One region of the Oceanimonas pelagia genome, then DNA from elsewhere that is predicted to be linked to it. Evidence: predicted binding sites of a transcription regulator. Region 1 holds the regulator's gene; the other holds the start of a gene.
The links. The regulator LexA, encoded in region 1, represses DNA repair genes until DNA is damaged. The targets are predictions, from matches to a motif close to ANCTGTNTNNNNANACAGNT.
Positions count from the first base shown of each region.

Region 2: umuD (translesion error-prone DNA polymerase V autoproteolytic subunit) is a predicted target of LexA. The motif match lies at 3,572-3,591, and genes of this name have one in related genera.

Region 1 is NZ_CP118224.1:3,083,569-3,088,759, forward strand. Features, by position in the region: gene coxB (cytochrome c oxidase subunit II) at 1-589, opposite strand, end outside; gene lexA (transcriptional repressor LexA) at 919-1,533, opposite strand; gene ubiA (4-hydroxybenzoate octaprenyltransferase) at 1,612-2,484, opposite strand; gene PU634_RS14755 (chorismate--pyruvate lyase family protein) at 2,484-3,032, opposite strand; gene PU634_RS14760 (flagellar basal body-associated FliL family protein) at 3,197-3,598, shown strand; gene glpG (rhomboid family intramembrane serine protease GlpG) at 3,576-4,427, opposite strand; gene glpE (thiosulfate sulfurtransferase GlpE) at 4,424-4,744, opposite strand; gene PU634_RS14775 (ATP-binding cassette domain-containing protein) at 4,789-5,191, opposite strand, start outside.
Region 2 is NZ_CP118224.1:515,911-521,101, reverse strand. Features, by position in the region: gene PU634_RS02410 (aspartate aminotransferase family protein) at 1-705, opposite strand, end outside; gene PU634_RS02405 (anthranilate synthase component II) at 1,171-1,752, opposite strand; gene umuC (translesion error-prone DNA polymerase V subunit UmuC) at 1,873-3,135, opposite strand; gene umuD (translesion error-prone DNA polymerase V autoproteolytic subunit) at 3,132-3,569, opposite strand; gene PU634_RS02390 (helix-turn-helix domain-containing protein) at 3,903-4,331, shown strand; gene zapE (cell division protein ZapE) at 4,499-5,191, opposite strand, start outside.

The sequences.
Region 1 (5,191 bases):
CCTTTTTCACCGCGAAAGCCGGCACCCACCAGGAGTGGATCACATCGTCGGAGGTGATCAGAAAGCGCACCTTGCGCTCCGTGGGCAGCACCAGGGGATGATCCACCTCCAGCAGGTAGTGCTCCCGCTTGCGCACCTCACCGCTGATCTGTTGCGGCAGGGTAGCCAGCAGGCTGTAAAACTCCACGTCTTCGTCAAAGTAACGGTAATGCCACTTCCACTGAGAGCCGGTGATCTGCACGGTGAGATCCGGCTTTGAAGCGTCTTCCATCGCCACCAGGGTTTTGGTGGCGGGAATGGCCATGGCCACCAGAATGAGAAAGGGAATGATGGTCCAGAGGATCTCGACCCTGGTGCTTTCGTGAAACTGGGCTGCCCGGGCGCCTCTGGACTTGCGATGGTGAATAATGGCCCAGAACATGGCCCCGAACACCAGCAGACCGATGACCGCGCAGATGGTGAGAATGGTCATGTGCAGGCCATACACTTTCTGGCTGATTTCGGTGACCCCTTCGGTCATGTTGAGGCGGACCTGGGCCTCGGCGGGCAGGGTTGCCAGCAAGGACAACAGCAGCAAAATCGGCTTCACGCGCACCCCCATCGTTTCATCCTGTAACACCGGAGCACTTGAATTCGGCATTGGTGGCCGCCGAACGACCGCATCCCTTCCATTCGGCTGACTCTAAGTAAAGCAGCAGTTAAGGAAATGTAAAATATAAAGAAATGGGAGATTGGGGATTGGGGATTGGGGATTGGGGATTGGGGATTGGGGATTGGGGATTGGGGATTGGGGATTGGGGATTGGGGATTGGGGATTGGGGATTGGGGATTGGGGATTGGGGATTGGGGATTGGGGATTGGGGATTGGGGATTGGCAGGCCACCATAAGTTTGCGGCCTGCCGGGTCAAGCGGGTTTGTCAGAAGTCGCCGTTGCGGATCACCCCCACCGCCAGACCTTCGATAATCAGCTCCTGGGTACGCAAGTCCACCTCAATGGGCGACAGCTCCTCGTTTTCGGGCACCAGGCTGACCTTGCTGCCCTTGCGCTGAAAGCGCTTCACCGTGACTTCGTCGTCGAGCCGGGCCACCACCACCTGGCCATTGCGGGCCTCCCGGGTCTTGTGCACCGCCAGCAGATCACCGTCCATGATGCCGATATTCTTCATGCTCGTGCCCCGAACCCGCAGCAAAAAGTCCGCCGAGGGATGGAACAGGGCGGGATCGAGCCGGTAATGACTCTCGATGTGCTGTTGCGCCAGTATGGGTTCACCGGCGGCCACCCGGCCCACCAGCGGCAGGCCCTGTTCTTCTTCCGCCTCTTCCCCGGCCAGGCGAATGCCCCGGGAAGTACCGGGCATGATTTCAATCACGCCCTTTTTGGCCAGCGCCTTGAGGTGCTCTTCCGCCGCATTGGCGGACTTGAACCCCAGCACCCGGGCAATTTCCACCCGGGTGGGCGGCATGCCGGTTTGCTGAATGTGTTCCTTGATAATGTCCAGCACCTGCGACTGGCGGGGAGTAAGGGCTTTCATGGTGAAACCTGTCTGTTTATACAGTTAACTGTCAGTATATCCAGTAATGAGTCCAGAGCAAGTCCCAAAGCCTTTCACTTACCACAGCGCCAGCACCAGACCGGCAAAGATGGCCATGCCGACGTGGTTGTTGTTAAGAAAGGCGCGAAAGCAGGGCATGCGTTCCCGGTCGCGGATCAGCCGCTGCTGATACACAAACAGTCCGGCAGCCGCCAGCAGCCCCCAGTAAAAGGACGCGGCCAGCTCAAACACCCCACCCGCCGCCACCAGCAGCAACAGGGTGGCCAGCTGCAGCAGACCCACGATCAACTTGTCGCGGCGGCCAAACAGAATAGCGGTGGACTTGACCCCGATTTTGAGGTCGTCGTCCCGGTCCACCATGGCATACATGGTGTCGTAGGCCACGGTCCAGGTGAGGTTGGCGGCAAACAGCAGCCAGAGCCCGGGGGGCAGGCTGTTGCTCTGAGCGGCAAAGGCCATGGGAATGGCCCAGGAAAAGGCAATGCCGAGAAACAGCTGGGGCAGATGAGTCACCCGCTTCATAAAGGGATAGAGCGCCGCCCAGAACAGGCCGGCAAAGGCCAGACCAATGGTGAGGGCATTGGTGGTCAGCACCAGCACAAAGGAAATGCCCACCAGCAGGGCGAAAAAGCCCAGTGCCTGGCGCTCGGTGAGTTCACCGGCGGGCAGCGGCCGGGCATGGGTACGCTTGACGTGGCCGTCGATATGGCGATCGGCGTAGTCGTTGATCACACAGCCGGCGGAACGCATGGAAAACACCCCGGCCACAAACACCAGCAGCAACCAGGGGGATGGCAGGCCCTCGGCGGCAATCCACAGCGCCCACAGGGTAGGCCACAACAGCAGCAGGGTGCCGATGGGCTTGTCGAGCCGGGCCAGAGCCAGGTAGGCGCGCCAACGCGGCCGTGAAAAAGAAGTCAGGGTGGTCATTACACTATATTCCGGTAGGGTGCCGAAGCCGGCAGAAAGAGTTCGGTCACCAGCACCCGGGCGGCACCGGTGCTGAGAGTGGAGCGCCGGGCCCAGGGCAAGGTATCGCTCAAGGCGGCATTGAACCCGGCACGGGTCTGCAACCGCCGATACTCCACCGCGGAGAGCTCGGCAAGATCAAAGGGAGTCCGTTGCAGATCCGTCGCTTCAAACATCAACTCTCCCAGCGCCTTGCTGCCCAGCCCGGCCAGTGCCGGCAATGCCGCTTGCGTGGCGGAGGAATAGAGCGAGCTGGCGTACACCCAGGGCACCTCATCGCACAACAGCAACACTTCCCGGCAATAGGCCTGCCCGGCCTGAAGGCGCTCCACCTGAGCCGGCGTGAGCGGACGCAACACCGAATCGGACAATACCTGTACCCGGAAGTGCCGGCAGTGACGACGCAGCCGCCGGGTCAGCGAGCCCGGCTCGTGCAGCCAGTCGCCCAGGGCGGATGACGCCGGTGCTGAACGGCCCCAGCGCCAGTCACTGTCGACACTGGGCGTCATGGTTGTTTGCTGAAGTGGCAAAGACATAAAAATGACTTGGGTCCTGCTTTGGCGGTAACATCACCACCGCATTTTCGGGCCATGATACAGAAAACCGTCGACGGACTTGACCGCACCGGCAAATATTTAAACAATGCCCGCTCTCTCATTGCTCGGAGACTCATATGTTTCGGTTACTTGCCCTCTGCCTGCTGCTGGCGGCCCCGGGCACGCTCAGCGCTCAGGAGGAAACGGCGGCACCCGCCGGGCCCATATACTACACCATGACACCGGACATTATTACCAACTACCAGAACTCCGGGCAAAACCTGGGCTATGTGCGGGTGGCGGTGGAGCTGATGCTGGAGCGCCCGGAGCAACTGACGGTAGTGGAAGAGAATATGCCGCTGCTGCGGGATGCGCTCAACGACTTGCTGGCGGAAAAAAGCCGGCAGGAAATCCGCTCCCTGCCGGCCCGGGCCGGGCTGGCCGATGAGGGCCGGGAGCGGCTCAACGAGCTGCTGTTGCAGGAAACCGGGCAAACGCCGGTACGCCGCCTGCTGTTTACCACCTTCCTTTATCAGTAACCCGCCGGCGATTGTCCAGCCAGGCCTGCAACAAGCCGATGAGCGCGCCGCCCAGGTGCGCCATGTTAGCCACCGGCGTGCCCAGCAGGTCGGCAAAGCCCAGCACCAGCCACACCAGCATAAACACCGCCATGCCGTCGGGCAGGCCCATGCCCCGAGCCGGGTTGAGCCGGCCGCTGAACCAGACATAGGCCAGCAGCGCATACACCACTCCCGACAGGCCGCCAAAGCGCGGGCCGCTGGCCCAGAACTGCAGCAGGTTGGGCAGCACCGCCGCCACCAGCAGCAGCACCAGCAGCTTGCCGCTGCCCAGCCGCCGCTCCACCATGCCGCCCAGGTACCACCACCAGAACAGGTTGAATACCAGGTGCATCAGGGAAAAGTGCATCAGCGCCGGGGTAAAGGCGCGCCAGAATTCGGTGCCCAGCAGCCATTCGGCCCGGGGCGGAAACGACAGCACCCCAAACATGGGCAGGCCCAGCCAGCTCAGGCCGTAAACCAGCAGGCAGGCCAGCAGCACCAGCAGATTCACCGGCCCGGTCTGGCGCAGCAGGTCGCTGATCCAGCCGGTTTGCCGGGCCCCGTCGGTAAAGCGGGCGTGGCTGTCGCCCCGCTTCCAGGACGCTTCCTGGTAGCGGGGATGAAACGGCTCGGCCAGAAAACGCTTGACCTCCCGCTGGGCCTGCTCGAAACGGGATTCGTCCACCAGCCAGATATGCACGTTACCGTCGTCGTCCTGAGTCAGCTCGCAGTGCAGGCCAAGCTCACTCAGATAGTCCACAAAGGCCTGGGCCCGGCGCGGCTCGTCGAGCACCAGCAGCGCCTTCACGACTGGCCGACCACCGGCTGGCTGCGCCGCCAGGCCTCGAAGCCGCCGTCCAGGCTGTAGACTTCCTCAAAGCCCTGATTCACCAGATACTGGGCCGCGCCCTGACTGCTGATGCCGTGATAACACATCACGATCACCGGCACGTCGTAATCCACCTCATTGGTAAAGGCCACCAGGCTGTCGTTGGTCAGGTGAAAGGCGCCTTCGGCGTGCGCCAGGGCAAAGGACTGGGGGTCGCGAATATCCACCAGCCGGGCCCGGCCCTCGCTCAGCATGATGTGGGCGTCGTCCACCGAAATATGGGCAAACTGATCCATGAATTCCTCCTCATTAATGTGGCGCCAGTGTACCCAATTCGGCTTCAGCCGCCCAGATAGGCGTTACGCACCCGCTCGTTCACCAGCAGGGCGGCACCGGTATCGGCCAGCACCACCCGGCCGTTTTCCAGCACATAGCCCCGGTCGGCCAGCTTGAGCGCCTGGTTGGCGTTCTGCTCCACCAGAAAGATGGTCATGCCCTTTTCCTTGCGCAGCCGGGCGATGGTGTCGAAAATCTGATTGATGATAATGGGCGCCAGCCCCAGAGAGGGTTCGTCCAGCAGCAGCAGCCGGGGTTTGCTCATCAGCGCCCGGCCGATGGCCAGCATCTGCTGCTCGCCGCCGGACATGGTGCCGGCGCGCTGATGACGCCGCTCCTTGAGCCGGGGAAACATGGCAAACACCTCGGCCATCAGGCCGGTGTGCTCGCGCCTGTCCACGAAAAAG
Region 2 (5,191 bases), 1.0 Mb from region 1:
GGCGCCGGTGCGGCCCACACCGGTCTGTACCTCGTCAAACACCAGCAGCGCCTGGTGCTGATCGCACAGCTCGCGCACCGCCTGCACAAACTCCGGTGCAGGGCTGATGATGCCGCCTTCGCCCTGCAGCGGCTCCATTACCACGGCACAGGTGCGGCTGGACATGATGGCCTTGAGCGCCTCGAGATCATTGTAGGGAACGTGATCGATATCGGCGGGTTTGGGGCCGAAACCGTCGGAATAGGCGGCCTGACCACCCACGGTCACGGTAAAGAAGGTGCGACCGTGAAAGCCCTGCTGAAAGGCGATGATCTGGGTTTTTTCCGCTCCAAAGTGCTCAATGGCGTAACGGCGGGCCAGCTTGAGTGCCGCCTCGTTGGCCTCGGCACCGGAATTGCAGAAATACACCCGCTCGGCAAAGGTGGCGTCCACCAGCTTCTTGCCCAGACGCAGCGCCGGCTCGTTGGTCCAGACGTTGCTCAGGTGCCAGAGCTTTTCACCCTGCTCCTTGAGCGCACGCACCAGCGCCGGGTGACAATGGCCAAGGCAGTTGACCGCAATGCCGCCGGCAAAGTCGATAAATTCCTTGCCCTGCTGATCCCAGACCCGGGCTCCCTGGCCCCGAACCGGAATGCTCTGGGCGGGTGCATAGTTGGGCACCATCACCTGGTCAAACAGTTCGCGGGTAACAGTCATATCAGACATGCTTTCTTCCTCCGGTTACCGCAGCATGTTCTGCGATAAAAGTTAAATCCATGTAAACACGCGAGCATTATCGCAAAGTGACCGCAACTTGTCTCTATACAAAGTCACAACTTTGGTTATTTATTTTTGACCAGTTGAAAATTGTAGTCATTTATCTTGCATAAGCTCGCAACTCGCCGAGCCCGGACCGGCGACCTCAAGGCACCGGTTGCATAAACAGGCATGAAAAAAAATTTTGCGCCGGACTCACACTCATTATTCCCGGTGGTGCAATGGCTTGCGAGCGAGAAAGTCTGATGGGGAAAACAAGAAAAACTAATAGTTGGCTGTGGCAGGGAATGACTGGGCCGGCTTTACCTCGGGCCAAAACAGCATGCCTGGCAACAGCGCTCCGGCTGCCAGGAGATGTCCTTGTGCGCAATCGACAGGACGCGTGAGTTTGCCGTCCTGCCAGCCGGAAAGTGATTACAGCAGAGTAAGGAAATTGCGCAGCAACTGGTGGCCACCTTCGGTGAGAATGCTTTCCGGGTGAAACTGCACGCTATGCACCGGCAAACTCTGGTGCTGCATGCCCATGATCTCGTCGCGCTCACCCGGTTTCTGTTCGCTCCAGGCGGTGATCTCAAAGCAGGCAGGCAGACTGCCGGCTTCAACCACCAGGGAATGGTAGCGGGTGACGGTCAGCGGATCGGGCAGTTGTGCAAACAGGCCGGTGCCGCTGTGGCGAATGGCCGAGGTCTTGCCGTGCATCACTTGCCGGGCCCGGACCACCCGGCCGCCAAAGGCCTGGGCAATGGCCTGATGACCCAGGCACACCCCCAGTATCGGCAGCTCGCCGGTAAAGCGCTCAATGGCCGCCAGTGATACCCCGGCCTCGTTGGGCGTGCAGGGACCGGGGGAAATGATCAGCCCCGCCGGCGCCAGGGCGGCGATTTCATCCAGACCGATGTCGTCGTTGCGGCGCACCACCACCTCCTGCCCCAGTTCACCAAAATACTGCACCAGATTCCAGGTAAAGGAGTCGTAGTTGTCGATCATCAGCAGCATGAGAAGAAAGCCTTAAGGTCACAGCAAAACACGGGGCGCATCTTCGCACGTATCGGTTTGGCGGAAAACCTTGAGCCGGCTTTGGCGTACTCGCCAGTTGCTGTTCCCGCCTTGCCTGGCTCAGTACACTCTGGGCAGATCGCCGATGCGGGTGGTGTAGGCAGGTGACAGGAATGCCCGCTTCATTTGCCAGCCTTGCCGGGTGCCTTCGGCGGCCAGAAATACGCGCCCTTTACCGGAACGGTTGATACGGTCCATGACCTGCATCAGCGCCCGGCTGCGGGGTTTGCTCTCATGCACCTCAAACAGGCCGGGCTGAAAACTGCCCGGCGGCCAGAAGTCGGTCAGCATGACCGCCGCCTTCTGGTAGACAAGCCCGGGCCGCCAGATATGCAGCAGACAATGGCAGGCCGCCTGCACCAGCTCTCGACTGTCGTCGGTGGGCAACGGCAGCTCGGCCATGGCGCTGTTGCCGTAAAAGGGCTCGTTCATGGCAAAGGGGCTGGTGCGCACCGCTACGCGCACCAGCCGGCAGTATTGCTTCTGCTCCCGCAGTTTTTCCGCCGCCCGGCCGGCATACTGGCTGACCGCTTCCCTCAACGGCTGCCACTCGCTCACCCGCCCACCAAAACTGCGGGAGCTGATGATTTGCCGTTTAGGCTCGGGCAACTGATGCAGCGCCAGGCAACTTTCCCCGTTGAGCTCGCAGATGGTGCGTTCCATTACCACCGAAAAGTGCCGGCGCATGACCTTGGCATTAGCCTGGGCCAGCTGCCCGGCGGTGTGAATGCCAAGCCCCCGCAACCGACGGGCCAGCCGGAGGCCAATCCCCCACACCTCATCCACCGGCACCCGTTGCAACAGCCGCTGCCGGCGCTGCGGGCACGTCAGATCCACCACACCGCCGGTGGCAGGCCAGCGTTTGGCGGCGTAATTGGCAAGCTTGGCCAGGGTCTTGCTGGGGGCGACGCCCACCCCCACCGTGATGCCGGTCCAGCGTTGCACGGTGGCACGAACATGCGCCCCCAGGGCGGCCGGCGCCTGAATACCTGACAGATCGGCAAAGGCCTCGTCAATGGAATACACCTCCACCCGCGGCGCCAGTTGTTCCAGCACGCTCATCACCCGGGCGGAAATATCCGCATAGAGTGCATAGTTGCTGGAAAACGCCACACCGCCGGCGCGTTCAAACTGCGCCTTCACCCTGAACCAGGGTGCTCCCATGGGCACGCCAAGAGCTTTGGCCTCGGCGCTGCGGGACACCACGCAACCGTCGTTGTTGGACAACACCACTATGGGCCGGCCGGCCAGATCAGGGCGAAACAGCCGCTCACAGGACACGTAAAAGTTGTTGCAGTCCACCAGTGCAAACAGGAGGTTCATGGCACCAGCCTGCGCACCACGCTGGTGACCACGCCAAAGATCTCGAGGCTGGTCCCCTCGCCCGGTACCAGCGGCGCATAGTGTGAGTTTTCCGCCACCAGCCGTACCTCAGGGTGAAGCTCCAGCCGCTTGCAGGTCATTTCACCGTTGACGCAGGCAATCACAATGCGGCCATGAGAGGCTTCCAGACTGCGATCCACCACCAGCAGATCGCCGGGATAAATGCCGGCGTTGATCATGCTGTCACCGGCGGCCTGCACCAGATAGGTGGCCGCCGGATGACGAATGCAGTAGTCGTTGAGATCGATGCCCTGCTCCACGTAATCCCGGGCCGGACTGGGAAACCACAGGAAATCCGCTCCGCCAGCAGCGGCAGCAAGAAATGCCGGTGCGCCTGCATCGGCCCCATTAAAGTTGCCATATTTATCCGCCAAATCACTGTATATAAAAACAGTATATTTCGAATTCTGCCAGGCGCAATGTTCAAATATCAAAATGGCCCCGCCCATGTTTCCATAAGACCACGCCCGCCCGGTGGCAAGCGGATTGCCGGGCCTGGTAAAGGGCATGATCGGCGGCTTTCGGCACGGCCTTGATGCCGGCATGCGGCTCGGCAAAATGGCTCCCAAATAACATGGTAAAACGCCACTCCATGTCGTTTTCAAGAATAATCCGAAGCCGGCCCTGGCATTTGCCAACGGCGCCGGAAACCCACAGAATGAGTCATCTTTTTTCTTTTATTTCATTAAGATATAAAAAATATGGCGATGGACGATCATCTCACCACCCATTTCGGGCGCATCTGGCCGGCTCATGTGGAGGCACTGACCGAACTGCTGATCCAACTGCGGCAGCAGTTTGACGGCGATCTCGACCTGATGTTGATCCTGGGTATTATCGGCACCAGGGTGCTGCCGGCGCGCCAGGCCAGTGCCATGACCTATGGCCAGTTTATGGCAGGCAATCGGCCGGTGCCGGCAGGACGGCCCATTAATATCCAGTCGGTGGCGGAGTGCAGCGGCATTGCCCGGGAGACGGTACGCAGAAAGGTGAGCAAACTGGAACGCATGGGGCTGGTTACCCGTGAAGCGAACGGCAACCTGCTGGTAACCCCTCAGGCCACCGGCGCGTTAGCCCCGGCTACCGAAGCCAGCCTGCATTATATGGCGGAGATGCGAAAGCATTATAAAGACTGAAGCAGCAGCAGGGGTGCACTCCGCCGACACGCTTCGAGCCCATCCTTGGGACGCTCGGCACATGCCTTCCCTGGCATGTGGCGGTCGGCTCCGGCAATCCCTGCTGCTGCTTCGTGAAGTGAGTGGTGAGTATCTTGTCGCTACCGCTTTAACCGGCAGGGCCTGTGTTACAGGTCTCCCCCACCGGTAATACCCCCGTTACTACTCATCCCAAAACGCACCAATTGCATTTCCTTCAGCCGGCTCAGGGTTCGGCGAAACGGAAAGACCAACGCACCGTCAGCATAGAGTTCATCCATGGCTACCGCCGCGTCAATATAAAGGGGAATGCCGCGGTCGTAGCATTCATCCACCAGGGCGATAAAACGGCGCACGCCGTCGTCCTGACGCGACAGCACCGGCAGAATGCGATCACCGGCGGCCACCTGAGTAGCACCGTCTTCGGTACCCCGGGCAATGGCGGCTTGCCGGCTGTTACAGCTGAGCCGGGGCAGCTCACTCAGCAACACGTGGTCAAACCGATCACACAAGGCAATAAAGTCCTGGGCCGCCAGGGGCTGCTCGCACAGCTCGGCATAACGGCACCAGAGCACCCGCTTATTGCGCCCCAGCACGGGGATAAGCCGGTTACCCAGCGTGAGTGGCTCGGTGTTCTTGGCGGTACCGGTCAGTTGCTCAAACAGAGTGGCAAGGGCTTCGGGCTCATTCACCCAATAACGCTGATGCAGCCGGCCCGGATGAAGGCGGTGATCCTGCTCACCCTGCACCGGCACCACGCGCATATGCCGGGTGATGGCGGCCACCGCGGGCAAAAACTGCTCCCGGTTAAAACCATCTTCATACAGGCTTTCAGGCGACTG